3 regions of the Streptomyces lunalinharesii genome follow, and region 2 is predicted to be linked to each of the others. Evidence: riboswitches for the same ligand, from Rfam matches in the RefSeq annotation. Region 2 holds a riboswitch; each other region holds the start of a gene.
What was found. Region 2 has a riboswitch for magnesium ahead of ABD385_RS41370 (winged helix-turn-helix domain-containing protein). Riboswitches for the same ligand answer to the same signal wherever they lie in the genome.
Positions count from the first base shown of each region.

Region 1: another riboswitch for magnesium. It lies ahead of ABD385_RS01055 (NRAMP family divalent metal transporter); the one in region 2 lies ahead of ABD385_RS41370 (winged helix-turn-helix domain-containing protein).
Region 3: another riboswitch for magnesium. It lies ahead of ABD385_RS39790 (winged helix-turn-helix domain-containing protein); the one in region 2 lies ahead of ABD385_RS41370 (winged helix-turn-helix domain-containing protein).

Region 1 covers NZ_BAAARK010000001.1:215,658-225,060, forward strand. Annotated here, with positions in the region: gene ABD385_RS01040 (M1 family metallopeptidase) at 1-1,239, opposite strand, end outside; gene pls (epsilon-poly-L-lysine synthase Pls) at 1,236-5,195, opposite strand; gene ABD385_RS01050 (hypothetical protein) at 5,643-6,425, opposite strand; M-box (ykoK) riboswitch at 6,578-6,748, shown strand; gene ABD385_RS01055 (NRAMP family divalent metal transporter) at 7,047-8,702, shown strand; gene ABD385_RS01060 (MgtC/SapB family protein) at 8,764-9,403, shown strand, end outside.
Region 2 covers NZ_BAAARK010000018.1:70,839-80,241, forward strand. Annotated here, with positions in the region: gene ABD385_RS24920 (NRAMP family divalent metal transporter) at 1-504, shown strand, start outside; gene ABD385_RS24925 (hypothetical protein) at 580-921, shown strand; gene ABD385_RS24930 (hypothetical protein) at 1,051-1,326, shown strand; gene ABD385_RS24935 (hypothetical protein) at 1,547-1,852, opposite strand; gene ABD385_RS41370 (winged helix-turn-helix domain-containing protein) at 1,976-2,419, opposite strand; M-box (ykoK) riboswitch at 2,811-2,985, opposite strand; gene ABD385_RS24945 (alpha/beta hydrolase) at 3,043-4,560, opposite strand; gene ABD385_RS24950 (ATP-grasp domain-containing protein) at 4,699-5,955, shown strand; gene ABD385_RS24955 (hypothetical protein) at 5,952-6,800, shown strand; gene ABD385_RS24960 (PLP-dependent cysteine synthase family protein) at 6,800-7,906, shown strand; gene ABD385_RS24965 (dipeptide epimerase) at 7,903-8,952, shown strand; gene ABD385_RS24970 (MFS transporter) at 8,936-9,403, shown strand, end outside.
Region 3 covers NZ_BAAARK010000069.1:10,229-19,631, forward strand. Annotated here, with positions in the region: gene ABD385_RS39760 (SDR family NAD(P)-dependent oxidoreductase) at 1-484, shown strand, start outside; gene ABD385_RS39765 (thioesterase II family protein) at 508-1,251, shown strand; gene ABD385_RS39770 (MFS transporter) at 1,248-2,717, shown strand; gene ABD385_RS39775 (aldo/keto reductase) at 3,339-4,292, shown strand; partial or broken gene ABD385_RS39780 (IS5 family transposase) at 4,390-5,225, shown strand; gene ABD385_RS39785 (hypothetical protein) at 5,891-6,391, shown strand; M-box (ykoK) riboswitch at 6,643-6,816, shown strand; gene ABD385_RS39790 (winged helix-turn-helix domain-containing protein) at 7,164-7,607, shown strand; gene ABD385_RS39795 (hypothetical protein) at 7,675-8,058, shown strand; gene ABD385_RS39800 (hypothetical protein) at 8,264-8,566, shown strand; gene ABD385_RS39805 (TetR/AcrR family transcriptional regulator) at 9,024-9,403, opposite strand, start outside.

The DNA of each region.
Region 1 (9,403 bases), on a different contig from region 2:
GTCGCCGACGGCCCGGCGCAGCGCGTGCAGGGTGCAGGCGCCGCGGACGTAGACCCGGTCGTCGAAGATCCGGCGCTGGCCGGGGTCGGCGACCCGCAGGTCCTGGGGTCGCGCGCGCAGCGAAAGCCACTCCCGGCGGGCGATCTCGTCGGCGGAGTCCTCGCCGATGTGCTCGGACCACAGCCACTCCGCGTAGGTGGCGAAGCCCTCGTTGAGCCAGATGTCGCGCCAGTCGCGCAGGCTGACGCTGTTGCCGTACCACTGGTGCGCGATCTCGTGGGCCACCAGGGTCTCGGCGCCGCGGGCCCCGTCGATGTGGTTGCTGCCGAACACCGACCGGGTCTGGTTCTCGACCGGGGCGGCGAGTTCGGCGTCGACGACCACCGCCCCGTACGCCTCGAACGGGTAGCGGCCGAAGTGGTCGCTGAACGCCCGGAGCATCTCGGGCTGGCGGGCCAGGTCGTGCGCGGCGTCCTCGGCCATCCGGGCCGGGTAGGAGTTGTGCAGCGCGATCGTCGGGTGGCCCGGGCCGAGTTGGGCGGTGCCGCTGTCGTGGCGGAACCGGCCGGTGTAGAGCGCGGCGAGGTACGGGGCCATCGGGCCGGGGTGGTGGTAGGTCCAGCACTCGCGGTGCCCGCTGCGGCGGCGTTCGAGCAACGTGCCGTTGGCGAGGGCGTGCTGGCCGTGCGGGACGCTGATCCGGAAGGTGAAGGCCGCCTTGTCGTCGGGGCGGTCGTTGCAGGGGAACCACGACGGGGCGCCCAGCGGCTGGGAGGCGACCATGGTCCCGTCGTGCGGATCGCCGGTGCGGTCCCAGCCGATCGGGCCGAACGGGGAGCGCACCGGCCGGGGCCGGCCGCGGTAGCCGACGTCCACGGTGAACCGCGCGCCGGTGGCGAGCGGGTGCGGGGCGGCCAGGTACAGCTTCCCGTTCTGCTGGCGGGCGCGGACCCGGATGCCGTCGATCGTGGCGGTGTGCGCGGTGAGCCGGGAGAGGTCCAACTCCACCCGGTCCAGGGGCTCTTTGGCCACCGCCTCGATGCGCGCCCGCCCGTCCAGGCCGCCGTCGGCCGGGCGGTAGTCCAGGTGCAGGTCGTACGAGACGGTGTCGTGGGCGTAGGTGCCGTGCCGCGGGAAGTAGCGGGCCGGGAGCGGCCCGGCGGGGCCGTCCGCGACCGTCGCGGCGAACGGGAGCAGGGCGGCGCCCCGGAGCAGGGCGCGCCGACTGCATCGGGTCACGCGGCCGCACCTCCTTCCGCGCACGCCGTGACGGGACGGGCGGGGCGTTCGCCGGCGATCGGGTTGCCGGCCCACCGGGTGTGGGCCGGGACGCTCTCGCCGCGCATGACCAGGGACGACGGTGCGATCGAGGCGCGCGCCCCGACGTCGGTGCCGGGGAGCACGATGCCGTGCGGGCCGAGCGAGGAGCCCTCGGCGAGGCGGACGGTGTCCAGCCGCATGATCCGGTCGTGGAAGAGGTGGGTCTGCAGGACGCAGCCGCGGTTGACGCTGACGCCGTCGGCGACGGTGATCAGGTCGGTCTCCGGCAGCCAGTAGCTCTCCAGCCAGACCCCGCGCCCGATCTTGGCGCCGAGGGTGCGCAGCCACCAGTTGAGGACCGGGGTGCCGGTGAACGCGCCGGCCATCGACGGCACGGCGAGCGATTCGACGAAGGTGTCGTAGAGCTCGTTGCGCCACACGAACGACGACCACAGCGGGTGCTCGCTCACCGTGAAGCGGCCGACCAGCAGCCACTTCGCGAGGGTGGTGACGAGCAGCGCCACGAGGCCCGAGGCCAGCAGCAGCGGGGCGCCGACGAGCGCGGCGAGCCCGAGGCCGCCCTGGGCGAAGGCGTCCTGCTCGGTGAGGAACACGCCCTCGGCGAGCGCCAGGCCGCACATCAGCGGCAGCACCCGGCACAGTTCGACGGCGGCGCGGGCCCGGACCAGCTTGCGCGGCGGTGCGAAGGTGCGCGCCGGGTCGGACTGGGTCGCCACCCGGGGCAGCGGCATCGCGGGCCGGCCCAGCCAGGAGGAGCCGGGCTCGCCGTCGGCGGGGGCGTTGGAGAGCACACCGACCAGGCTGTGGTCGGGCACGTCGTGGCCGGGGTCGACGATGCCGGAGTTGCCGACGAAGGCCCGGCGGCCGATCCGGACGGTCCCCAACCGCAGCCAACCGCCGCGGAGTTCGAAGGGCGCGACCAGGGTGTCGTCGGCGAGGAAGGCACCGTCCTCGACGTGCAGCAGGGAGGGCAGCGGCAGCACCGTGGAGATCTCCGCGTGCCGGCCGACCTTGGCGCCGAGCAGCCGCAGCCAGTGCGGGGTGCCGAGGCTGGCGTAGAGCGGGAAGAGGCTGCCGCGGGCGCCGTCCAGGAGGCGGGTGACCAGCCAGGCGCGCCAGGCGACGCCACCGCTCGCGGGGTGCAGCCCCGGCGTGATGCCGCGTCCGAGGAGGCGCACCACGGCGGCGGTGACGAGGATCGAGCAGCCGGTGGTCAGGAGCGTGAAGACCGGGACGGCCAGCAGCAGGCGGAGCGCGGCGGTGGCGAGGGTGCCGCTGTCCCGGAGCAGGAAGTACGCGCCGACCAGGGCGGGCGCGGTGGACAGCAGGGCCAGCAGCGGCAGGCCCAGCAGGGTCAGTCCGTAGGCGGCGCTCCAGCGGCGCGAGCGCTGCCAGGCGGGGGCGGGCCAGGCGGCGCCGGCCATCCGCTCGGCGGCGCCGGCCGGGCGGGCCGGGGAGCCGGACCACGAGGCGCCGTCGGGGATCTCGCCGTCCAGGCAGCCGCCGGCGGTGAGTTCGGCGCCCCGGCCGACGACGGCACCGGGCATCAGCATGCTGCGGTGGGCGACCCGGGCGCCGGCGCCGATCCGGACCGCGCCGATGTGCAGGATGTCGCCGTCGAGCCACCAGCCGGAGAGGTCGGCCTCGGGTTCGATGCTGCAGCCGTCGCCGAGTTCGGCGAGGCCGGTGACCGGCGGCATGGTGTGCAGTGCCACGTTCCGCCCGGTGGTGCAGCCCAGGCTCCGGGCGTAGAGCCGCGCCCAGGGGGTGCCGAGCAGGGAGGGCACGCCGAAGGCGGCGACGACGCGTTCGGCGGTCCACAGGCGCAGGTGGGTGGCGCCGCCGCGCGGGTAGGCGCCGGGCTTGATGGAGCCGGCGAGCGTGCGAGCGGCCAGGGCGCCGAGGGCGCAGCGCATCGGGGCGCTGTAGAGCACCACCCAGCCGACGACGATCAGCCACCACGCGGTGTGCGGCGCCCAGACCTGCGGGGCGAGCAGGCCGAGGACGTTGTCCGCGAGCGCGAGTCCGACCAGTCCGCGCAGGCCGGCGATGCCGTACAGGCCGGTCTGGACGAGGAGTTGGACGAGACCGGTGCGGCGCGGGACCGGGCGGACCGGGCGGACCTCGTCCACCGTGCCGCCGAGCGAGTCGAGGTGTTCGGCCATGTCGCGCAGGACCGGGTGGCGGTAGAGGTCGGCGACCGAGACGCCGGGGTGGTGGATGCGGAGCTGGGACGCCATGCGGGCGGCGGCCAGGCTGGTGCCGCCGAGGGAGACGAAGTCGCTGTCCGGGCCGGGCCGGACGCCGAGGAGTTCCTCCCAGATCCCGGCGAGGCGGGCGGCGGTGCCGTGCAGCGCCGCGGCCGGGTCGCCGGTGGCGGAGTCGGCCGGGGCGGTCGGCAGCGGCCAGGGCAGCGCCTTGCGGTCGACCTTGCCGGAGGTCCGGGTGGGCAGGCCCTCGACCTCCGCGAGGACCGGGACCAGCTGCGCCGGCAGGCGTTCCTGGAGCAGTGCGCGGGCCTTGTCCTGCTGGAAGCTGGAACCGTCGGCGGTGCGCTGTTCGGGGACGACGTAGCCGACCAGCACCTGGGTGCCGGCCGGCGTCGTCTGGACGGCCGCGGCGGCCCCGCGGACGCCGGGCAGGGCGGCCAGGGCGGCGTCGATCTCGCCCAGTTCGATCCGGCGGCCGCCGAGTTTGATCTGGTCGTCGGCGCGGCCGACGAAGAGCAGGCCCTCGGGTTCGGCCCGGACCAGGTCGCCGGTGCGGTAGACGCGGGCGGCCCCCAGGGCGTCGTCGGGCCGGAACCGTTCGGCGTCCTTGACGGGGTCGAGGTAGCGGGCCGTGCCGACGCCGCTGATCAGCAGTTCGCCCTCGGCACCGAAGGGCACCGGCTGCCCGGCCCGGTCGACGACGGCGAGCTGCCAGCCCTCCAGGGGCAGGCCGATGCGGACCGGCTCGCCCGGCAGCAGGCGGGCGGCGCAGGCGACGACGGTGGTCTCGGTCGGGCCGTAGGTGTTCCACATCTCGCGGCCGGGCCCGGCGAAGCGGTCGACGAGCCCGGCCGGGCAGGATTCGCCGCCGACGATCAGCAGGCGGACCCGGCGCATCGCCTCGTCCGGCCAGAGCGCGGCGAGGGTGGGCACGGTGGAGACGACGGTGATGCCGCGCTCGACGAGCCAGGGGCCGAGTTCGTGGCCGGCCCGGACCAGCGCGCGGGGTGCGGGCACCAGGCAGGCGCCGTACCGCCAGGCGAGCCACATCTCCTCGCAGGAGGCGTCGAAGGCGACGGACAGCCCGGCCAGCACCCGGTCGCCGGGGCCCAGCGGCCGGTCCTGGCAGAACAGGTCGGCCTCGGCGTCGACGAAGGCGGCGGCGGAGCGGTGGCTGACCGCCACGCCCTTGGGCGCGCCGGTCGAACCCGAAGTGAAGATGATCCAGGCGTCGTCCTGGGGGCCCGCGCAGCGCGGGGCGCCGCCGGGCCGGGCCAGCCCGGGCAGCGGGCCGTCGGGGCCGAGGACGGCGCAGACGGCGGCCTCGCGGAAGACGGTGGCGGCCCGCTCGTCGGGGTCGTCGGCGTCGACCGGCACGTAGGCCGCTCCGCTGCGCAGGACGGCGAGGATGGACAGGTACAGCTCGGCGGTCCCGGAGGGCACACGGACTCCGACCCGGTCGCCGGGACCGATGCCACGGTCCCTGAGCTGCCGTGCGCGGCGTTCGGTCTCGGTACACAGGTCGCGGTAGGTGAGTGCCTCGGAGCCCGTGTCCAGCGCGATCGCCTGGGGATGTGCGGCGGCGGTGGCATCGAGGACGTCGAGCAGGGTCCGCGGGGCCGGGTTGCCGGCGGTGCGGTACAGGGCCCGGCGGGGCGCTGGCTCGGACGGCTCGAAGGACGATTCGAGAAGGGGCGACGACATCGATATGCCTCTGTTCGGTGCCGGTGGGTGGATGACCCTCGGACGTTCGCCCCTAGAGATGCCGCTGCTCAGGCAGGGGGTTCGCCTGCCGGGCGGTCTGTTCCGCAATTCGAACGTGCTGTGAAAGCGGCTACCGGGCGCTTGGGCAGGCAGCGCCGGGAAAGCGCCCACGGCGCCTGACCACGGCGTGGGAAAGAATTGACTCCGGCCGGGGATTGTTTTCGGCACCACTCCCCCGGGGCGACAAAACCCCAGGTCAGAGGCGTGATCCCGATCGGTTACGGGTCAACCGGTCAAGCCTTGCCTAAATGATTGCGCAACTGAGCACATATTCATCGACTTCTCACGCCGGCCTCATCGCGGTGTCATGACGCGGCCATACCCTCACCGTGCGCCCGGCACACCCCGCAACGCCCGTGGACGTCACCAACGGGGCGCCGGCGCCGCCTACTTGAGGATGTTCACGGCCCGGGCCACCACCAGGACGACGGTCAGCAGCGAGACCGCCGACTGCAACAGCATCAGCAGCTTCGCCCAGCGGCTCAGCGGCATCACGTCGGTGGGACTGAAGGCGGTGGCGTTGGTGAACGACAGGTACAGGTAGTCGGCGAACTGCGGCTCCCAGTGCTCGGGGGCCAACTGCGGCGTCGCCATCTGCGGGAAGAGGAAGTCCGGGTAGCGGCGCACGGCACGGGCCCGGGCGACCGGGCCCCCGCGGTCCGACTCCCAGTACCAGAGCGCGAAGGCGATGATGTTGGTGAGCCAGATGCCGCCGCCGGTCACGAGCAGTTGGCCGGCGTCCCCGCCCTCGATGCCGCGCACCAGGCCGACCGCCAGGCGCACCGCCGACCAGCCGTTCGCCGTGCTGATCAGCACGATCAGCGCCAGCCCCGTCCACCGGTACAACGGGGAGGCCCGCTCGATGCGGAACGGGTCGGCCGCCACCAACACCAGCAGCAGCGCGGTCTCCAGCCCCGGCAGCAGCCAATCCGGGTGGATCGTCAGCCGCTCCGGGAGCAACCACTGCAGCACCACGGCCACCAGCACCGCGAGCGTCGAGGGCCAGCGGGGCTCGCCGCGGGTCACCCGCCGCCAGGCCGGCCGCAACCGGCGCCCGGCCTCCTCCAGCCCCGTCACGGCGGGCGCCAGCAGCGCCTCGATGCGGTCCAGCCGCTCGGCTTCGGTACCGGCTCCGCCCGTTTCTCCGGGCCCGGGATCGCGCTCCGACATGGGCCTCATGCTCACCCGACGACCGGACGGTGTCCAGCAGCCGGACCGGGACGGCGGCAGCCGGTGGCCGCGGGGTTAAGAGTCGGTCAAAAAGTTGCACAATTGCGCAAGTATCCATCGAGAGGGTCTAGACTCCTAGAGGTTTGACGAAGCACGCACCTCGTTCGGTGAGGCGTCGTCACGGACACAGGCCACTGATCCCACCCGTCGAGAGACGCTCCGGATCAGGACAGGTCTCCCCGGCCCAAGGGGTGACCCCAAGTGGCTGCCCCGCCCGGGGCTACGCCGTGACGTGCCAAAGCTCTGACGAGTGGGGGTGAGCCGGTCGACGGTGACCGGCCGCTCCTTGCCGGATCGACGACGGCGCGTCCCGAGCGCCCCGGCCGGAAGGAGGCGAGAGACATGGATTGCAGTAGTCCGGGCCATCATCGGCCCCACCTCCGCTTGCCCTCGCATTCTTCCGGCACGCGGTAGCCACCTTCCCTGCGCGGCCCGTCCGCCGCACCACGCCCCCGTACGGCCAGGCGCCGACACGGGTCGCCGTGCTGCGCTCCCGCGCAGGGAAGATGCCTGCCTCGCGCCCCCAACACCTCCCCCGCCCGGGGGACTTGGGAGTTCGCCATGACCGAGACCACCGTCCGCACCACGGCCCCTGCCCCGCCGTCCACCGCCGTGCTCGACGACGCGCACACCGGTGACATCCGCGGCGCGCTCGGCACCATCCGGCACGACGACACCGCCCCGCGCCGGGGCCTGCCCGCCAAGCTCAAGACCCTGCTCGCCATCGCCGGCCCCGGCCTGATCGTGATGGTCGGCGACAACGACGCCGGCGCCTTCACCACCTACGGCCAGGCCGGCCAGAACTACGGCACCCACCTGCTGTGGACCCTGCTGCTGCTCGTCCCGGTGCTCTACGTCAACCAGGAGATGGTGCTCCGACTGGGCGCCGTCACCGGGGTGGGGCACGCGCGGCTCATCCTGGAGCGGTTCGGGAAGTTCTGGGGCGCCTTCTCGGTCATCGACCTGTTCCTGCTCAACGCGCTGACGCTGGTGACGGAGTTCATCGGCATCACCCTCGCCGCCGGGTACCTGGGACTGCCCAAGGTCGGCGCGGTCCTGCTGGCCGCGGCCGTCATCATCGCGTCCGCCTTCACCGGGTCGTTCCGCAGGTTCGAACGGATCGCCATCGCCCTGTGCGCGGCGTCCCTGCTGCTCGTCCCGCTGTACTTCCTGGTGCACCCGTCCACCGGGCAGATGGCCCACGACTTCGTCGTCCCGCACCTGCCCGACGGGCCCGGCGGGCCGTCCGCGGTGCTGCTGCTGATCATCGGCATCGTCGGCACCACCGTCGCGCCCTGGCAGCTCTTCTTCCAGCAGTCCTACGTCATCGACAAGCGGATCACCCCGCGCTTCATGGGCTACGAGAAGGCCGACCTGTGGATCGGCATCGCCATCGTGGTGCTCGGCGCCGCCGCCCTGATGGGATGCACCGCCGCCGCCTTCGCCGGCACCGCGGGCGCCGGTGCCTTCACCGACACCGCCGGCATCGCGCACGGCCTGGCCGCCCACGCCGGCAAGCTCGCCGGGGTGCTGTTCGCCATCGCCCTGCTGGACGCCTCGATCATCGGCGCCTTCGCGGTGTCCCTGTCCACCGCGTACGCCATCGGCGACGTCTTCGGCATCCGGCACTCCCTGCACCGCGGCGTCGGCGGCGCCAAGGGCTTCTACGCCGTCTACGCGGGCCTGGTCGCCGCGGCCGCCACGATCGTGCTGCTGCCCGGGGCGCCGCTGGGCCTGCTCACCGAGGGCGTGCAGACCCTGGCCGGAGTGCTGCTGCCGTCCGCCTCCGTCTTCCTGCTGCTCCTGTGCAACGACCGGGCGGTGCTCGGCCCGTGGGTCAACGGCCCCCGCACCAACGCCTTCACCGCCGCCGTCGTCGGCGTCCTGGTCACCCTCTCGGTGATCCTCACCGCCGCGGTCCTCTTCCCGGACATCGACGCGGGCAGCATCCTCACCCTCATGGCGGGCTGCGGCGCGGCCGGGGTGCTGGCGCTCGGGTACGCGGAGCTGCGGCGGCGCCGCAAGGGCTGGGCGCGCGGCGGCCGTCCGGTGGACCGCACCGGCCGCGACGACTGGCGGATGCCGCCCCTGGAGCGGCTGCCCCGGCCGGTGCTCTCCACCGGGCACAAGATCGGCCTGACCGCGCTGCGGACGTATCTGCTGCTCGCCATGGTCCTGGTCGTCGTCAAGCTCGTCGAAGTGGCGCTCGCCCAGTGAGGTGCCCGGCCCGCCGCCGGCACCCGTCCCCCACCCCACCCGTTCCCGAGGAGGTGCTCCCATGCACACCCTGACCGTCGTCGACTTCCTCGTCCGACTCGCCACCGGCGTGGCCTGCGGAGCGCTCATCGGTGTCGAGCGCCAATGGCGCGCCCGGATGGCGGGGTTGCGCACCAACGCCCTGGTCGCGGCCGGGGCCACGCTCTTCGTCCTCTACAGCACCGCCGTCGGGGACTCCGGCAGCCCTACCCGCGTCGCCTCGTACGTCGTCTCCGGCATCGGCTTCCTCGGCGGCGGGGTGATCCTGCGCGACGGGGCGGGGGTGCGCGGCCTGAACACCGCGGCCACCCTGTGGTGTTCGGCGGCGGTCGGCGTGCTGGCCGCCTCCGGGCGCCTCGAACTCGCCGCCCTCGGCACCCTCGCCGTCCTCGCCGTGCACCTCGTGCTGCGCCCGGCGGGGCGGCTGCTGGACCGGGCCCCGGCGGCCGGATCCGACCCCGACGCGGCCGTGCTCGCCACCGTGCACGTGGTCTGCGAGCGCCGCGCGGAGACGCACATCCGCGCCCTTCTGCTCCAGGCGCTCACCTCGTCCGGACTGACCCCCATCGGTCTGCGGGCCCGGCGGGACGCCGAGGACACCACCGGCATCCGCGCCTCGGTGACCGTCTCCGGCGACCTCGCGCAGGCCCTGGAACAGGTCA
Region 2 (9,403 bases):
ATCCCCGGCTCCCCGCTGGGCCTGCTGACCGAAGGCGTGCAGACCCTCGCCGGCGTCCTGCTGCCCTCCGCCTCGGTCTTCCTGCTCCTGCTGTGCAACGACCGCGCCGTACTGGGCCCGTGGGTCAACGGCAAGGCCACGAACGTCTTCACCTCCTTCGTGGTCGCCGTCCTCGTCACCCTCTCCGTCATCCTGACCGCCGCCGTCCTCTTCCCCGACCTCACCTCCGCCGCGATCCTCGACATCATGGCGATCTGCGGCGTCGCCGGCCTGCTCGCCCTCGGCTACGCGGAACTGCGCCGTCGACGCAAGGGCTGGAGCAGCAGCGGCCGGCCCGTCGACCGCACCGGCAAGGAAACCTGGCGGATGCCCCCGCTGGACCAACTGCCCGCCCCCGTCCTGTCCACCGGCCGCAAGGTCGGCCTGACCGCCCTGCGCACCTACCTGCTGGTCGCCATGGCCCTGGTGATCGTCCGCATCGTCCAACTCGCCATGGGGGCCTGACCCCACCCGAGCAGGTGGCGGCGGGTCCTCCCCACCCGCCGCCACCCACACCCCCGCACGAAGGAGGGAGAGCCCATGCGCCTGCTCCCGCGTCTCACCGGCACCCGACCCGCCACGCCACTGCGGCGCCGACGCGACACCGCCAGCCACCGCCCCGGCCCGTACGCCGTCGGCCACGTCTGCCCGCGGGTCCGTCTGACCCTGCACGACGGCACCGAGCGGGACTACCTCCTCGACGGCCCGAGCAGCTGCCCGCACCCCTGGGGCCCGCACGCCGCGTACGAACCGCGCGTGCACCTCGCCCACGTCCTCGCTCGCCAGGGCTACGACGCCCGCTGGCTCGCCGGTTTCGCCGACCTGCCGCTGCCGGCCGCCGAACGCATCGCGGAGTCCGCCGCCCGGGCCGGCCGCACCTGATCCGGCCCGTCGCGCCGCACCGGGCCCATCGGGTCCGCACGGGCGCGCGAGCCCGCACCGCCGAACCGTTCGCCCACCCGCGGCCGATCCGCCTGGACGGCCGCGCCACTCTACGGAGGTGACTCCAGCATGTCCGTCTTCACCGCTGTCCACATCCGCCGCACGGCCACCGCCCTGCACGGTCGGAACACCGGCCGCCGCATCCTCGGCGCGCTCGCCACCACGGCCCGCCACATCGCCGACAGCCCCCTCGACAGCACCGTCCTGCACACGCTTCCCGGCCCGGCGAACGTGCCCGAGTCCACCACCGAGGAGCGCCCCGCCCGCCCGCACGCCCACTGGTGTGCCGTCCCGGACTCCCAGGGCCGTCGGCGCCTCGAAGCACACTGGCACGTGACTCCCTGACGTCCCCCCCCGTGTACGGAAAGCAGCGGTCCGGCGAGCCTGTCCCGCCGGACCGCTGCGGCGCATCGTCGAGCGGCTCCCTCTTCGCCTGGGTCTGTCTGTACGTCAGCCACGGGGGCCGGAGCCGGAACCGCGAAGCGGTCGGCGCCGCGGGAGTCGCCCGCGTCACCGACCGCCTCAACGGCGCTGCCTGTGCAGTTGTCTGCCGCCCGCAGGGCTCTCACCTGGTCCCTGCGGCCGAGGGCGCGGGATCGCCGGCTCCGTCGTAACGGTGCCAGTGCAGGTCGCGCACGGATGGCACGCGGGCCAGCCGGTCGACGAGCCGGTCGAGCAGTCCGGCTTCCGTGGCGTCCAGGCTGGCCGTCAGGTGCAGGTGCACGGTGACTGCGCCGTACGGGACGCAGCGCAGCCCCTCCAGCCGGGAGCCGGGGTGGCTCAAGGCCAGCACGCACAGCGCGCGTACCTTGGCCTCGGTGCGCACGTCACAGCGGACGTGGAGGGTGACCAGCGCGCGGCGCCTGGGCATCGTCGTAGCGGACCCGGGTTGCCTGGCCTGCTTGCGAGGTGAACGGGGCAGGAATCGCATGACGGTTTTCCTTGGGATGGTGCCGACCTTGCGGGGCGTGGGCGGGCAGCCGGTCCGCTGCGTTCAACGGCCGGTCGCGGCGGTGGCCGACGGATCGAAGGCGTAGCCGATCATGCGGACGGTGCGGATCAACACCCGGTGTCCAGGGCCGAGCTTCCGGCGCAGGCGGGCGATGTGGACGTCGACCGTGCGCAGGTCCCCGGCGGGTGTCTGCTGCCACACCAGTGCCATCAACCGTTCGCGGCTGTAGACCCGGTGTTGGTGGGCCACCAGATGGGCGAGCAGCTCGAACTCCATGCAGGTGAGCGACAGTTGACGCCCTTCGACTGACACGTGACGACTCCCGCAGTCGACGACCAGTCCGCGAACGCGGTGGACCGGAGCCCTGGGCAGGTCCATCACCTCGTGACGGGACGACAGTGGACGGGGGTCGATCCGCAGGCACCAGCGGACGCGGGAAGGCCGGTCCAGCAGGGTGCGGTGGGGTGAACGGTGGTGGAGGTTCATGACTGTTTCCTTGGAATGGGAGCAACGGCGGCGTACTCGCCGCCAGGCGCTGCCAGGCGGCTCGGAGGCGGGAGCGGACCGTCGGGGCCGGTCGCGGCGTGCCGGTGGCCTGCGGCCCGACGTGCGGAACGCGGGGATGAGGGCGCGCGGGTACGGAGCGCGTACCGCGGCGGGCCGGTCGGCCGCTTGCCGGCCGGCGACGGTGCCGGCGCGTGCGTGGGGGAGGGGCGGCTACCGCGGCGCGGAGACCGAGGCGGACATGCGGATCCCGCTGACGGGTCGACCGTGGCACGGACTACTGCAACTGAGGTCCATGTCTTTCGCCTCCTCCCGGCCGGGGCGCGCGGGGGCGCCGTACGACTCGGCAAGGAGCGGACCGGCCTCCCGGGCCGGTTCACCCCAACTCGTCAGAGCTTTGGCACTGCACGGCGTAATCCCCGGTACGGGGAAGCCACTTGGGGTCACCCCTTGGGCCGGGGAGACCTGTCCTGACCCTGGGCGTCTCTCGACGTCGTGGGGTCAGTGGCCTGTGTCCGTTGCAGACGCCTCACCGAACGAGGTGCCCTCTTCAAACGCCTCAGAGTCTGCACCTATTTGCGCATCGACGCAAGTAGTTTGGACTGTCATGAATGTGTCTGTTGCGGTACCGCCGGGAGGCCCGGGCCGGCGCAGTGCACGTCCTCGGTCGGTAGCGTGCCGTCGGTGAGGTAGGCGGCCGTCGTGGCGTCCACGCAGGTGTTGCCCCGGCTGGCGAACACGCCGTGTGAGTAGTCGTCGTGAAGCGTGATCAGGCGCGAGCCGGGCAGGAGCGGGCGGAGTCGGCGCGCGCCCTCGATGGGGGTCACGGGGTCGTGCTCGGAGGCGACGAGTAGCGCGGGCGGCGCGTCGGGGCTGCCGAGCGGCGTGCGGTGGGCGGGGCGGTGGTGCCAGTAGGCGCAGGCGGACGCCTCCATGCCGGTCAGGATCGGTTGGGGGTCGAGCCTTCGCATGCGGTGCAGGTCGGTCAGGATGCGGTGGGGCGTGGTGGCGGGGCCGTCGGCGCACTTGACGATGCGGTTGGCGGCCTCGTAGTTGCGGGAGTCGGGGCCGTCGAACGCGGTCGCGGGGCGGAAGGGGTCGGGGTTGCCGGTGCGCAGGTAGCTTCGCAGGCCGTCGGCGAGGGGCGCCCAGCGTTCGGTGCGGCCCAGGGCGCGGTACACGGCGCGGTCGAACTCCGCCGGTCCGATGCCGTTCACGGGATGCTCGGCGAGTTCGCGGCGCGCGGTGAGGTAGGACCTGCGCGTCGCGGTCGCGCTCGCGCCCAGCTCGAAGCGCTCGGGGTGGGCGGCGACCCAGGTGAAGAACGTGTTGCGCTGCCTGAGCAGTGCCCGGCTCTGGAGTGCGTCGAAGTCGTACCAGTCCCAGGGTCCGACCACGCTGTCGAGCACCATGCGGCCCGTGCGGTGCGGGAAGAGGGCCGCGTAGGCCGCGCCCAGGTAGCTCCCGTAGGAGACGCCGAGGAAGTTGGTCCGGCGCTGGCCGAGCGCGGCGCGGAGGGCGTCCATGTCGCGCGCCGTCTGTTCGGTGGAGAGGTGGGGCAGGGCTGCGGCCGACTGCCTGGCGCAGTCGTCCGCCATGGTGCGGAGCGCGCCGAGGTACTCGTTCTCGGCCGTCGCGCCGGCCGGTACCGGGTCGTCGCCCGGCGCGTCGAAGAGGCCGCCCATCGGGCCGCAGTCGGCGGGCGCGCTCCGGCCGACGCCGCGTGGGTCAAAGCCGATGACGTCGTAGGAACGCCGCACGCTCGCAGGGAGTTTGGCGCGTTTGGTGACTGCGTAGGGGAGTCCGGAGCCGCCCGGTCCGCCGGGGTTCACGACCAGGGCGCCGCGTCGTTCGGCGGGGGTGCCTGAGGCGGGTATCCGGGAGACGGCGATCTCGATGTGCGGTGACTGGGGGTCGTGCCAGTCCAGCGGCACGCTGAGCCGCCCGCATTCGACGCGCTCCGGCGTCGGCGGAGTCGGTACGGAGGCGGGGCAGTCGCCGAAGCGCAGGGGCGTGGGCGGCGCGGTGGTCCGGGGGATTGCCTGGGCGGGGAGGGCGGGCAGTAGGGCGACCGTGGCGGCGAGGGTACACAGCAGGACGGTGCGACGTGGGGGAGTGGGCATGGGCGTCTCCTGGTTCAGCAAAGAGATGACAATGAAAATGATTATCGATAACGTGTGCGGAGTAAAGCCGGCGCCCTCCCTCCAGGGGTGCGCCGTGCTGCCTTGAGAGCTGAAGTGCGCCGGACGAAAAGGGGAGTTGTGGGTCATCTGCTGGTGGTCGAGAGCTGGGTCGGGTCGATGGGCAGGCTGCTGCCACGGGCCATCCGGGAGGGCGGGCACGAGTTCACGTTCCTCACGCGCGACCTGCACCACTACCTGCGCTCCGCGCCGGAGGGGGCGGCCCATCCGCTGCTCGGCGCCCGCAACGTGATCACCGCGGACACCAACGACACCGAGGCGTTGCTGTCGCACGTCGAGCGGCTGCACGCGGTGTGGGAGTTCGACGGGGTGCTCTCGTCGTGTGACTACTACCTGCCGACGGTGGCGCGGATCGCCGGACGGCTCGGACTGCCCGGCCCGGGGTCGGAGCCGGTCGAGAGTGCCTGCCGCAAGGACGTCGCCCGTCGCGTCCTCGCCGACGCCGGGGTGCCCGGCCCACGCTTCGCCGTCCATGAAGAACGGGCCGACCTCGCCCGAGCCGCCCGCGAGATCGGCTATCCGCTGGTCGTCAAGCCGGTCGACCTGTGCGCAGGCATGTACGTGCGTCGCGTGGAGGATGAGCATCAACTCGCAGCTGCGGTAAAGGCGTTGGAAGATTTCCCGGTCAACGCCCGGGGGCAACGGCGGGTGCCGGCCGTGCTGCTCGAAGAGCTGTTGGACGGCCCCGAGGTGAGTGTGGAGACGGTGTCGTTCGCGGGGGCGGTGCAGGTCGTCGGGGTGACCGACAAGAGCGTCGGTGCGGCACCGGCCTTCGTCGAGACCGGCCACATGTTCCCCGCCGCACTGTCGCCCGCCGACACCGAGGCCGCGGAGCGGACCGCACTGAGTGCCCTCAAGGCGCTCGGCCTGACCGACGGCGTCGTGGCGCACACCGAGATCAAGCTGACGTCCACCGGACCGCGCGTCGTCGAGGTCAACCCCCGACCCGCAGGCAACCGCATCACCGAGCTGGTCCGCCACGTGACGGGGATCGACCTCGCCGCGGCCTTCGTCGACGTCGCGCTGGGCCGCGCACCCGACCTGCGGCGCACCCCGACCGGGCTGCGCAGCGCCGCCGTCGGCTTCCTCGTGCCCCAGTCAACGGGCACCCTCGATGCCCTGGACGGGCGCCAACTCCGCGACAGGTCAGATGTGTTGGAGGTGCAGCTCGCCGAGCCTGGCAGGGTGGTCAGGGCGGCCGGCAGCAACAACGAGTACCTGGGACACGTCATGGTGGGCGACGTCGACGGGCTGGGCTCCCGCGACCGCGTGGCGGCCCTGCTGACCGAGCTGCACGCAGGACTGGTGATCATATGATCGCCGGCGCGGTGGCGGGCGCGGCGGCGGACCTGACGTACGACGGCCTGGTGGAGCGGGTGCGGGCCGGCACCCTGGGCCCCGATCCGGGCACCCTGCGCATCGCCGTCGCCTTCCGCACCCAGCAGGCCGTCCGGCACGACGGCCGCGGCACCGGCTACCGCAACGAAGTGCTCAGCCTGCGCCTGGCCGAGGCCGTCGGGTCCTGCGCGGTGGAGCCCGGGACGCTGCCCGACGACGCGCTCGACGACTGCGTCGGAGCGGACGTCGCCGCACTGTTGGGCCACCGGCTGCGGCCGGTGCGGGTGGCTGCCCTCGACGCCTACCTGATGCACATCGCCCCGCACGTCCCGCGGCACGGCGCACGCCCCGTTGCGTTGCCTGCCGGGTCGTCGATGGAGAAGTCCCGGGCCCGGGCGGCGGCCGTCGTCGAGCTGCTCGACCTGCCAGCGGGGGCCGTCGTACTGGTGGTGGGTGTCGTCAACTCGCTTCTCGAAGCGTTGAGTTGGCGAGGGCTGCGCTACGTGGCGTGCGACCTCAAGGGCGGAGAGACGGAGTGGGGCGAGCCGGTCGTCACCGACGCGCTCGCCGCGGCGCAGGGCTGTGCCGCGCTGCTGGTGTCCGGCATGACGTTGGGGAACGGGACCTTCGAGCCGCTGCGGCGCCATGCGGCCCTGCACGGCAAGCAGTTGGTGATGTTCGCCCAGACCGGCAGCGCCGTCCTGCCGCGCTTCCTCGGCCACGGCGTGCGTGCGGTGTGCGCCGAGCCCTACCCGTTCTTCTGGCTCGACGGCGGGCCCGGCGTCGTCCACCGCTACGGCGAGCCGTGTGCGGGAGGCGCCTGATGCCCACGACCGTCGTACGCCCCGCCGCCCGCGACCGCCGGGAGCTGCTCGCCCTGCTGGGGCGCACCCCCCTGGTGCGGATCACCGCGGACCTGCCCGGCCCGCAGCCCGGGTTCTGGGCCAAGTTGGAAGGACTCGCCGCCGGCGGCATGAAGGCGCGGGCCGCAGTGTCGATGCTGCTCGGCGCCCGCGAACGCGGCGAACTGCTGCCCGGCGCCCCGGTGGTGGAGTCGACCTCGGGCACCCTCGGTATCGGACTCGCCTTCGCGGGCCAGGCGCTCGGCCATCCCGTCGTGCTGGTCGGGGACCGTGAACTGGAGCCTTCCATGCGGAAGTTACTGCGCACCCACGGGGTCCGTCTGGAGATCGTCGACCGTCCCGCGGCCCAGGGAGGTTGGCAGGCCGCCCGCCTGGCCCGGCTGCACGAGCTGCTCGCCGAACTTCCCGACGCCTACTGGCCGGACCAGTACAACAACCCCGACAACACGGCCGGATACGCCTCGCTCGCCGCCGAACTCGCCGGCCAGATCGACCACCTGGACGTCCTCGTGTGCAGCGTCGGCACCGGCGGCCACAGCGCCGGCATCATCGGCCCCCTGCGCCGACGCTGGCCCGCGCTGCGACTGATCGGCGTCGACGCCACCGGCTCCACGATCTTCGGCCAGCCCGCCCGGCCACGCGTGATGCGCGGACTGGGCAGCAGCATCCACCCGCGCAACGTCGCCTACGACGCCTTCGACGAGGTGCACTGGATCGGTCCCGCAGAGGCCGTCGACAGCTGCCGCCAACTCGCCAGGCACTCCTTCGTCAGCGGCGGCTGGAGCACCGGAGCGGCCGCCCGCGTCGCCGCCTGGGCAGCCCGCGTCCATCCCGGGGCGGCCGTCGCCACCGTCTTCCCCGACGGCCCGCACCGCTACCTCGACACCGTCTACGACGACGACTTCACCGCCGCGCACGGCCTCGACCCGGCCACTGCGGCCACCCGGCCCGTCGAGATCGCGCACCCCTACGCCACCGAGGCCGTGGGCTGGGTCCGGTGCGCCCGCGTCACCGACCCCCTACAGGCCGCCCCCCTTCCCACGTACTCCCCGGAAGAGAACCCATGAAGGCCAGTCTGCGCAGCCGACGGCTCGAACTCGCCGTACCGCTCCGCATCTCCCGCTCCCGCATGACCGCCCGCGACGCCGTGTGGCTGACCGTCGAACACGAAGGACTGCACGGCCACGGCGAGGCCGTCACCAGCGTGTACTACGGTCTGGACACCCAGACCCTGATGCGCCTCCTGGCAGCCGTCGAACTGCGGCGCTTCGCCGACCCGGAGAGCGCCCTGCAAGCCGTACAGAAAGGCGAGTTGGCCGGGCCAGGCACCCCGCCCGCGGTGACCGCCGCCGTCGAGTCGGCGCTCCTGGATCTCGTGGGACGACGCGCGGGCGCCCCGGTGCACCGGCTGCTCGGTGCCCCCCAGGCACCCGTGGTCGCCACGGCCCGCACCATCGGCATCACCGCGCCACAGCACGCCGCGGCCGAGGCACGCCGCCTCGCCGCGCACGGCTTCGAGCTGATCAAGGTGAAGGCGGGCGCCGACGACCCCGAGGACGACGTGGCCCGGGTCGGCGCCATCCGCGACGCCGCGCCCCGGGCCAGGCTGCTCCTCGACCCGAACGGTGCCTGGAGCCCCGCGCAGGCCGCGGCCCTGCTGCCCAGGTTCGCAGACCTCGGCGTGGAGGCCGTCGAACAACCCCTCGCCCCCGGCGACCCGGAGGCACTGGGCCGCCTCGCCGACCGCTCACCGCTGCCCGTCATCGCCGACGAGGACGCCGTCAGCCTGGCGGACGCCCGCCGGCTCGCCGGCCGCGTGCACGGCGTCAACGTCAAGCTGGCCAAGTGCGGCGGCGTGCACGCAGCACTGCGCATCGCCGCATCGCTCGCCGGCAGCGGCACCGCCCTGATGCTCGGCTGCCTGACCGCCAGCAGCCTCGGCCTCGCCCCCGCCGTCCACCTGGCCGACCGCGCCCGCTGGGTCGACCTCGACGGACACCTGCTGCTCGCCCGCGACCCGTGGACCGGCATCGGCGGCGCCGACGGCTTCGTCGGCGCCCGTGACCTGCCCGGACTGGGCGTCGAGGAGGTGCCGCATGAAGACCTTGCGTGAGATGCGGCGCTTCCCCGCGGCCGTGCGGCTCCTGCTGGTCAACCAACTCGGTGTCAACACCGGCTTCTACCTCCTCATCCCCTACCTCGCCACCCACCTCGGCGACCACCTCGGAATGTCGGCCGCGGTCGTCGGCATCGTCCTCGGCGTCCGCAACCTCAGCCAGCAGGGACTGTTCATCATCGGCGGTTCCGCCGCCGACCGGCTTGGCGCACGAGGCGTCATCATCGCCGGCTGCGCCCTGCGCACGGTCGGGTTCGCGCTGTTCGCCCTCGGCGACGGACTACCCGTGCTGCTCGCCGCCTCCGTGCTCAGCGGGCTCGCCGGCGCCCTGTTCAACCCGGCCGTGCGCGCCTACGTCGCCCAGGAGGCGGGGGAGCGCAAGGCCGAGGCGTTCGCCCTGTTCAACGTGTTCGCCACCACCGGCGCACTGATCGGCCCCCTGCTGGGC
Region 3 (9,403 bases), on a different contig from region 2:
GATGACGGCACTGGGCATCGAAGGACTCGCCACTGCCGACGCGCTCGCCGTCCTGGAGCGGCTCCTCGCTGACCCCGACGCCACCGCGGTCACCGTGGGACACCTCAACTGGGGAAGACTGCAGCGCTTCCTGCACATCCTCACCGCACCACGTACGGCCGAACTACTGCCGCCGGCCGAGCACACCGACGGAGCGGAGCGCCTGCGCCACGTGCTGGAGCAGGCCACGCCCGACGACGCGGCCGTACTCGTAGAGGACGTCCTGGCCGAACTCCTCGCCCACGTCCTGCAGACCACGGCCGACCGCGTCGACCGGACCCGGCGCCTGGACCAGCTGGGCGTGGACTCCCTGCTGGCAGCCGAACTCGCCACCCTGCTGCAGCAACGGCTCGGCTGCGAACTGCCCACCATGGAACTCACCGGACTGCCGAACCTCGGCGCGCTCGCCCAGCGCGTACTCGGCCTCCTCAACGCCACCCGCTGAACACGCCGATGAGGACCGCACCCATGCCCGCACTTGTTCGCCTCGCCCACCGCCCAGAGGCAGCCGTACGGTTGTACTGCCTGCCGCCCGGTGGTTCGGGCCCGGAGTTCTACCAGCCCTGGGCCGACCTGCTGCCGGCCACCGTCGAGCCGTACTCCTTCGCCCTGCCCGGCCGAGGCAACCGCCGCGACGAGCCGTCACCGACCGACCCGAGTGCACTCACCGCCGCACTTGCCACCCTCACCGACGATGCCACCGACTCACGGCCCTTCGCCCTGTTCGGGCACAGCTTCGGCGCCCTGCTCGCCCACGAAACCGCACGACGCCTGCGCCGCACCGCTCGGCGCGAGCCCGCGCTTGTCGCTCTCTCCTCCCTTCCCGCACCCCACCATCGGGATCTCGAACGGCTCCTGGCCACCCTGGTGACGTCGGGCCTCGACAGGTTCACCGACTTGGTGGGGCCCCTCCCCAGCGAACTCTTCGAAGATCCGATGACCGTGACCCGCCTGTGCACGCCCCATCTCGCCGACCTGGTCCTCGCACTGCACCACCGCCACCACGACGAACCACCCCTTCAGGCATGCCTGGCCCTGTATGGAGGCGAGGCGGACCCCTTGGTTCCGCCCGGCTGTCTGGAGGGCTGGAACGACCTGTTCACCACCCCCACGACGCCCTACCTCTTCGCCGGGCGCCACACCTACCCGCTGCACCAGGCCCCCGCCCTGGTGCGGCAACTCGCCAAGGACCTACAGAGGGCCATCCGGTGAGCCGTGACCATGAGCGCTGGCCGGCTGCTGTCGTCGTCTGCCTCGGCGTGTTCCTGCTCGGCATGGATCTGACCGTCCTCAACGTCGCCGTACCCGACCTGGACCGCGACCTGAAACCCTCCATGGCCCAAGTCCAGTGGATCGTCGACGCCTACGCCCTGGTCCTCGGCGGCATCGTCCTGACCGCCGGAGCCCTCACCGACCGGATCGGCCGACGCCGAGCCTTCGCGATCGGCATGGCGATCTGCGGCACCACGTCCGCGCTCGGAGCCCTCGCCGAGGAACCGGACTGGGTCATCGCCGCGCGCTGCGGCATGGGCGCCGGGGCCGCCCTGCTCATGCCCGCCACGCTGTCGATCATCACCAACCTCTTCACCACCCCCGCCCCACGCCGCCGGGCGATCGCCCTCTGGGCCGCCTCCCTCGGCGTGGGCGGCATGACAGGGCCCGTCCTCGGCGGCGCTCTCGTCGAGGGCTTCTCCTGGCGCGCCGGATTCTGGGTGAACGTCCCGATCGTGGCCGTGGCCCTGCTGCTCACCCCGCTCGTCGTACCGAAGAGCGGACCCCGTGCCGGAGGCCGCAGCGAGGAGCGGGTCGACCTCCTGGGCGCGATGATGTCGGCGTGCGGACTGCTCACGCTGGTCTGGGCGGTGATCGAAAGCCCCTCAAGGGGATGGACGAGCACACCGGTGCTGACCGGATTTGCCCTGGCCGCCGCTCTGCTGTCCGGGTTCGTCGCGCACCAGAAGCGCCGCGACGACCACGCGATGCTGCCGCTGCCCCTGCTGCGGCTGCCCGGCGTGGTGCGCGGCGCCACATCTCTTACGCTGCTGTCCTTCGCGATGTACGGAGCACTCTTCGTCATCACCCTCTACCTCCAAGGCGTCCTCGGCTACACCCCCTGGCAGGCCGGCGTCCGCACTCTGCCCCTGGCCGCAGCCCTCGCCGCGGGTTCGCTCGCAGCACCGAGACTGCTGGCCCGACACGGTGAACGAACACCGATCGCGGCCGGACTCCTCCTCGTCACCGCGGCGTTTGCCGTCCTGACCCGCACCCGGTCCGACTCCGGCTACGGGCATCTGCTCGTCTTCGAAGTCATCGCTGGGCTGGGCGCCGGCCTGGTCGCGGCCGCCGGTACGGAGACCGTCATGGGCGCGGTCCCGCCCTGCCACGCCGGACTGGGATCGGCGGTCAACGACGCCACCCGCCAGGTCGGAGCCTCCCTCGGCGTCGCCGTCCAGGGTTCCGTCCTCAGCACCGTCATCACCGACCGCTTGGGCCCCATGGCCTCGTCGGCCACCCCGAGCGCCGTACTGCCCCCCTTCCCGGCCGCACGGCAGGCGTTCGTCGACGGCCTCACAGCGAGCGCCCTGACCGCAGGGAGCGTCAGCCTGGCAGCCACCCTCGTGGTCATTCCATGGCGCAGCACAATTCCGGACGCCGCGACGTCTCATGAGGGACTTTGAGCCGACTCAGGTTCAAGGACGGACACGCACCGGACTCTCCCGTGGCTGCTGTGCCCTCCCTGGCGGAGGCAGTGATCGGCACCGAGGTGTTCCCGGCCACAGCGGCCGGATACCGAGAACGGCCGGAGTGGAGGGGGCAGGCTCCTTCGGGGCGGCCCTGCCCCCATAACCTGCTGGCCCAGGGCGTGGAAGTGTTCGACGTGAACCGGCCCGACTGCCCCCGACGCGGCAAGTCGGACCCGCCCGATGCCCAGAACGCGGCCCGGGAGGCCGAGTCAGGCGATGGACCGGTGCGGAGTGCGCGGTTGTACAAACTCGCCTAGGGTTCGGCAGTCAAAGGCCCGCGCCGAGGCGATCAACCGGCTCAAGGCCGTTCTCGTCAGTGCCCGAGCCTGCAGGAAGAACTGGCCAGGCTGACTCACATCAGCTCGTGACCAGCGAAAGGATCTTCGGAGCTCATGCTGGCAGCGGTGCTGCAGGAACACGGGAAGACCATGCGCGCCGGGACCGTGCGGTACACAGCTCCCCGCGGACCCATCGCAGTACGCCTCAACTGCCCGCTGAAGTAGGCGCGCAGAGATCGCAGGAACTTCAGGCGGGCGAGCGCACGTTGGTCTTGACGTGACTGAACTTCGCACCCTCGGCTCGTCCGACATCCGCGTCTCCCCCCTCTGCCTGGGAGGCAACGTCTTCGGCTGGACCGCCGACAAGACCCAGTCGTTTGCGGTGCTCGACGCCTACCTTGCTGGCGGCGGAAATTTCATGGATACCTCCGACTCCTATATGAATTACTTCGCCGGCAACGAGCCGGGCCAGTCAGAGCGCATCATTGGCGACTGGCTCGCCGCCCGCCGTAACCGCGACGACGTGGTCGTCGCAACGAAGGTTGGTGACCACCCTGAGTACATGGGCCTTGCGCCTGCCAACATCAAGGCCGCTGCCGAGGAGTCCTTGCGGCGGCTGCGTACCGACCACATCGATCTCTACTACACCCATTTCGACCGGGACGAGTCCATCCCCGTGGACGAGATCATCACGGCTCTCGACGATCTCGTGAAGGCCGGCAAGGTGCGTGCCATCGCGGCCTCCAACATCAGCGCCGAACGGCTCTCCGCGTCGCTGGCCTTCTCCGATCGGGAAGGGTTGGCCCGCTACGTGGCGCTGCAGCCGCCGTACAACCTCGTCTCACGCGATACCTACGAGGGCGCGCGGCGGGATGTCGTGCAGCGTGAAGGGCTGGCCTGCGTTCCGTACTTCGCACTGGCCTCCGGCTTCCTCACCGGCAAGTATCGGCCCGGGAAGAGTGTGGAGAACGTGCGCAACGTTCCCGGACTCGCCGGTGGCTACGCAGACACTGAACGCGGCGTGAAGGTGCTCGACGCATTGGAGCAGATCGCGACGGCACGGGGGGTGGAGATGGCCACAGTGGCGCTGGCCTGGCTCGCGGAGCAGCCGACCGTGACCGCGCCGATCGCCTCGGCACGCAACGTTGAGCAACTGCCTGCGCTCTTCGCCGCGCAGGACCTGCATCTGTCGGACATCGAGCTGCAGACTTTGACGACCGCCTCTTCCTGACCGGGGCGCGGTCGGGGGTTACGGGCCCCGGTCGCAGACCGGGCACAGGTCCTGGTGATCATGGAGATGCGACGCCCTGTGATCACTTGGGAGACCTGTGCCCGCGCTGCCATCATGGTTGACAGAACCGCTCTGGGACCAATTCGCGATCCTGCTTCCCCGCAGGCCGGATTTTCACCCGGACCATCCTCTCGGCTGCCACCGCCGGCGTGTCAGCGACCGGGTCATCTTCGACAAGCTCCTGCAACTCTTGCGTTTCGGCTGCTCTTACGAAGCGATCGCCGACACGACTTGCTCGGCCACCACTATCCGCAGCCGCCGTGACGAGTGGATCCGACTCGGCGTCTTCGCCAGGCTCAAACAGATCGCGTTGGATTCCTACGACCGGATCGTCGGTCTCGCCCTCGATCACATCGCCGTAGACGGCTCCATTACCAAGGCTCCAGGAGGCGGCGAGGCCGCTGGCCGGTCACCGGTAGACCGCGGCAAGCAGGGCTTGAAACGCTCAGGTATGACGGATGGGTACGGAATACCTCTGGGCCGTGTCCTGGCCGGCGCTAACCGCCACGACTCTCTGCTGCTTGCTCCCACGCTGGACCGCCTGGACGACCTTGGCCCGTTGCCATCACTGTGCACTTGGACGCCGGTTACGATTCGGTCAAGACCCGCGCTCTGCTCGAAGAGCGCGGTTTTCACGGCCACATCGCGCACAAAGGTAAGAATGCACCAATCCAGGCCAGCCGGCGTTGGCACGTGGAGCGCACCCACGCCTGGCAGAACGCCTTCCACCGGCTCGCCCGCTGCTACGAGCGGCGAGCCACCATCATCGACGCCTTTTTCGATCTCGCCGACACGATTATCACCGTGCGTAGCCTGAGACGGCAGGCGTGGGTGACCCACCGCTGGAACGAACGCCCGAACCGCCGACCGTGACCCACGCCCTACCTGCGCGACCTCTAAGACGCCCGTCGCGCACGAGACCCAGACCTGCGCCAGACAGATCGCGCGTCGCCAGCCGACCAGTGATCGACGACCACACGGCGCCGAGCAGTGCACGGCAAATGGTGGGCGAAGCGGATGCCGAGTGGCTGCCGACGTCCTCCGGGGCGGCGACCGTCGGTTCCGTGCCGCTCCCGTCCAGGATTCGGGTCCGCGGCGAGGCCGTCTCCGGCCTGGACGCCTTCACCCGCCGCAGCCTTCCCGTTCTCCTCGCCGGTCCGCGGAGCCCGGTCCCTGGTACGCATCACAGACGACCTGAGCACCGTTGGCCTGGCCCACCGTCGCTCCGCGCGTCGTCAGATTCCCCCCGCGGCGGCTCTGCTCACCGGTGCCGCCGCGCTACCGACCGCGAAAGAGACGCCAGTGGAATCCTTGCGCAGTTCTTACGCAATCGGCGCTCCCGTAAACGAAGTTGTGGGTAAGTGGCCCAGTGCTGGTGGAGCGCGGACGTTCTCGCCGGATGGCCGCGTGCCTGCTGAGGCTGTGTCAAGGCGCCGGTGCCGGGGCCGCCATCCCCTGATGCCGGCGTCAGCCACTGACCCCACCGCACCGAACCGGAACACCGTCTGGGGCAAAGCCCCTTGACCGGGAGCCAAAGCATGACGATCTACGAGCACCTGCCTCACCCGCACATCGCCTCCCGGCGCGCTCAGGGGCCGGTGAAAGTCACCGATCAACTCCCCGCGGGCAATGCAGTCAGCCGGTTCAACACCAGGATCGCGATCCTGGTCACCCGAGTGGTCGGCAGCATGTGGTGTGCCTACGCGTTTGCACTGTTCGATCTGATCAGCCTCCCGGACGCGATCCAGGCCGGGGCGTCCGCCATCGTCTCCTGGGTTGCGCAGACGTTCCTGCAACTGGTGCTGCTCTCCGTGATCATGGTCGGCCAGAACGTGCAGGCCGCCGCGTCGGACAGGCGTGCCACGGCGACCTTCCACGATGCGAGTGCGACCCTGCATGAGGTGGCGCACGTGCAGGCCCATCTCGCCGCGCAGGACGCTCTGTTGACCCGAATCGCCGAGAGGATCGGCCTGGAACCCGTACCTGTCGCCGAAACGCTCTCGGGTGACGATGCGCTGGAACAGTCATCAACCGAGTGATGTGCCGGTCGCTCCCGCCGCCGCTGTTCGCCTGACTGCTCGACGTACTTGCCCGGGGACCGGCGCAAGCTCCAGTTGTGGGCGACCAGGCGAGTCGTCAAGTCCCGTCGACGGAGCCGACGGCCTGCCGCGCCAAGTCGTCAATGGCCCCACACATCTGCGTAGCGAGCTGATGGGCGGTATGTCGTTAAGACTTGGTCAACTAGTTGCGCCGATGCGCAAGTAGCGAGCATGCTTGTGGACGTTTGAAGGAGGCACCTCGTTCGGTGAGGCGTCTGTACGGATACAGGCCACTGACCCCACGACGTCGAGAGACGCCCAGGTTCAGGACAGGTCTCCCCGACCTAAGGGGTGACCCCAAGTGGCTTCCCCGGCACGGGGATTACGCCGTGCAGTGCCAAAGCTCTGACGAGTAGGGGTGAACCGGCTATGGGGCCCGGTCCGCTCTCTGCCGCGTCGAAACGGCCCAATCGCGCGCCCGACCGGAAGGAGGCGAGAAACATGGACGACAGCAGTGGTAGTAGTCCGAGCCACAGTAGGTCGCTGACCCGTATGTCCTTCTCGACCTCCGGTACGCGATAACCCCTTCTCCCTACGCGTTCGCGGATCCCCTTCGCAAGTCACCCGTGCGGCCTCGCCGACCCGGGCGGCCGGGCTGCGCGCCCGCAGGGCAAGCATTCCGCGCGCCATCGAACCTCTCGCCCACACCCGGCACGTGACGGGGTTTCACCGTCACCTTCGCTGACAGTCCCCCGACCCGAGAGAGGCAGCCATGAAACTCCACCACCGGCCTGTCCGCCACACGTTGCTGGCCCGGATCTCCGGCGTGCGCCGACGCCACGACTCCGTTCCACGTCCGCTGTCGACGCCGCGGGAGGCCGCGGATCTTCCCCAGGCGCCGGTCCACCGTATCCGCGGCCTCGTCGTCGACCACGGAACCCGTCGGGTGTCGGCCGGCGGACGGCAAGTGAATCTCACCTGCATGGAGTTCGAGCTCCTCGCTCATCTGGTGGCCAACCGATGCCGGGTCTACACCCGCGAGGAGCTGATGGCGCTGGTGTGGCAGCAGTCCGCCATGGGAGGCATGCGCACGATCGACGTACACATCGCCCGGCTGCGCCGGAAGCTCGGTCCCGGGCACCGGGCGCTGATCCGCACCGTACGGCACGTCGGTTACGCCTTCGAGCCGTCGGCCACGACCAAGCTCCGCAGTTGAAGAAGGGACGGCCGACGACTCGTTCGTCGGCGTTCGCCGCCCTCGAGAGTCTCCAAGGGACACCGTCATGCGATTCCTGTTCCGTTCCTCCATCAGGCAGAACAACCGCCCCGGCACCGAGACGCCAGTCGCCCGGTCACGCGAGCTGGTCACCCTCCATGTCCACTGCGACCGGGGCGCCGAGAACAAGGTGCGCGCGCTGTGCGTGCTGGCCATGGGCCGGCCCGGCGCTCGTGTCGAGGCCGTGCGCGTCGATCCGTCCGATGCGTTCACCGCTCACCTGCGCCTGACGGTCACCCTGGACGGCACGGCCACCAGTCTGCTGGACCGGCTCCTCGACATGCTCTCCGGCATGCCGTCCGTGCGGGACCTGCACTGGCACCGACACGACGTTCCTGGCAATCTCGCCGTCACCACGGATAGAGGATGCCCTGGTACTTGCGCTCGCTGAGTCCGATGTCGTCCTGTTCCCGGCTCGCACGACCGCCGTGCCGCTCACGGTCACCGAAATCGCCACCGCGACAACGACGTTGGAGGCTGCGGCCGGCCCTGCTCTCTGCCGCCCCGTGGCCCGCCCGGCACCGGCGCGCGTAGACGGCCGAGGCGAGAACACGGCGGAACGCGGGGCGGTCGTTCGTTCGACATATCCTTGCGCTGTGGCGGACTGGTGGCGTTTTCTGGTGAATGCGTTCTGGGCTGTGGACCGGGCGCTGGGTGGGCAACGGCGTCCGACCCGGATTCAGAAATGGGTGGCCCGACACCCGGTAGGCGCCGGCCTGTGCATGGCTGCGCCCTTCACGCTCGCCTTCTTGATGTTGTCGCGTGAGGACGAACCCGACGACCCCTTTTTCGCCGTGCTGTTCGGACTGCTTCTGGCTGTCGTCTTCGGTCTCACGGCCGTCTCGGAACGGCTCCGACAGCGCCGTCTCAAGCGTCTGGGCCTATGGGACGGATCATGAGGCCAAGGCTGATGGGGGCGTCCGGTGCTCGGCTCCCGAAGGGCGGTGCGCCAGCCGCCTCTGGGACGGACCGTCGTCCCGTGCTCGGGCGTTGGCGAGGCGGGAGGAGTCGGCGCCGGTCCTGATGCGGATGCCGTTGATGGCCCGTTGATCCACGACGGCCGCCCGCAGACGCGGGCCGAGCCGATCGCTCGGCAGTGACATGGTGGCGCCGGCGAGCCGATTCAGCGAGCTAGGTGAGGCGTGGGGCAAGGCGCATGGTTGCCTTCCTTCGCCCTGCGGTGCCGAGTGGGGGTGGCGGTGGGTGGGGAGGTCCCGCCGCCACCCCGGTAGGGGAGTGGCCAAGTGCCGAGGCCAGTGCTTCAGTTGCCGAGGGCTACCTGGACGATCTTGCGGACGCCCCGGACCTGGACGAGGACGATGACGGGCAGGAGTAGCACGCCGCGCGCCCTTCGGCTCACGTCGCGTGAGGGGCGCCGTGGCGTAGGCCGTCGAGGAGGAGGTTGGTGATCTGGCGGGCTTCGTCGAGCCACCCGTCGCTCACGCGCATGGCGCAGATACCGCCCAGGGCCCGCAGCAGGGTGGGGCCGGTGACGTCGCCGCGGACGGTGCCGGCCGCGGATCCGGCCTTGAGGAGGCGGGTGAGGGCGTCGCCCATGCGGATGCGGGCGTCGTCGAAGACCGGTGAGTCGCTCGCCATGATGCTCTCCAGCGCGACGGACATCCCCTTGCCCACGGCCGCGTGGTCGACCAGCAGGAGCAGGAAGCGGCGCAGGGCCTCCTGTGGGGCGTGGTGCTCCAGCAGCTGCTCGGGTGCGGCGCACAGGTCGTCGACTT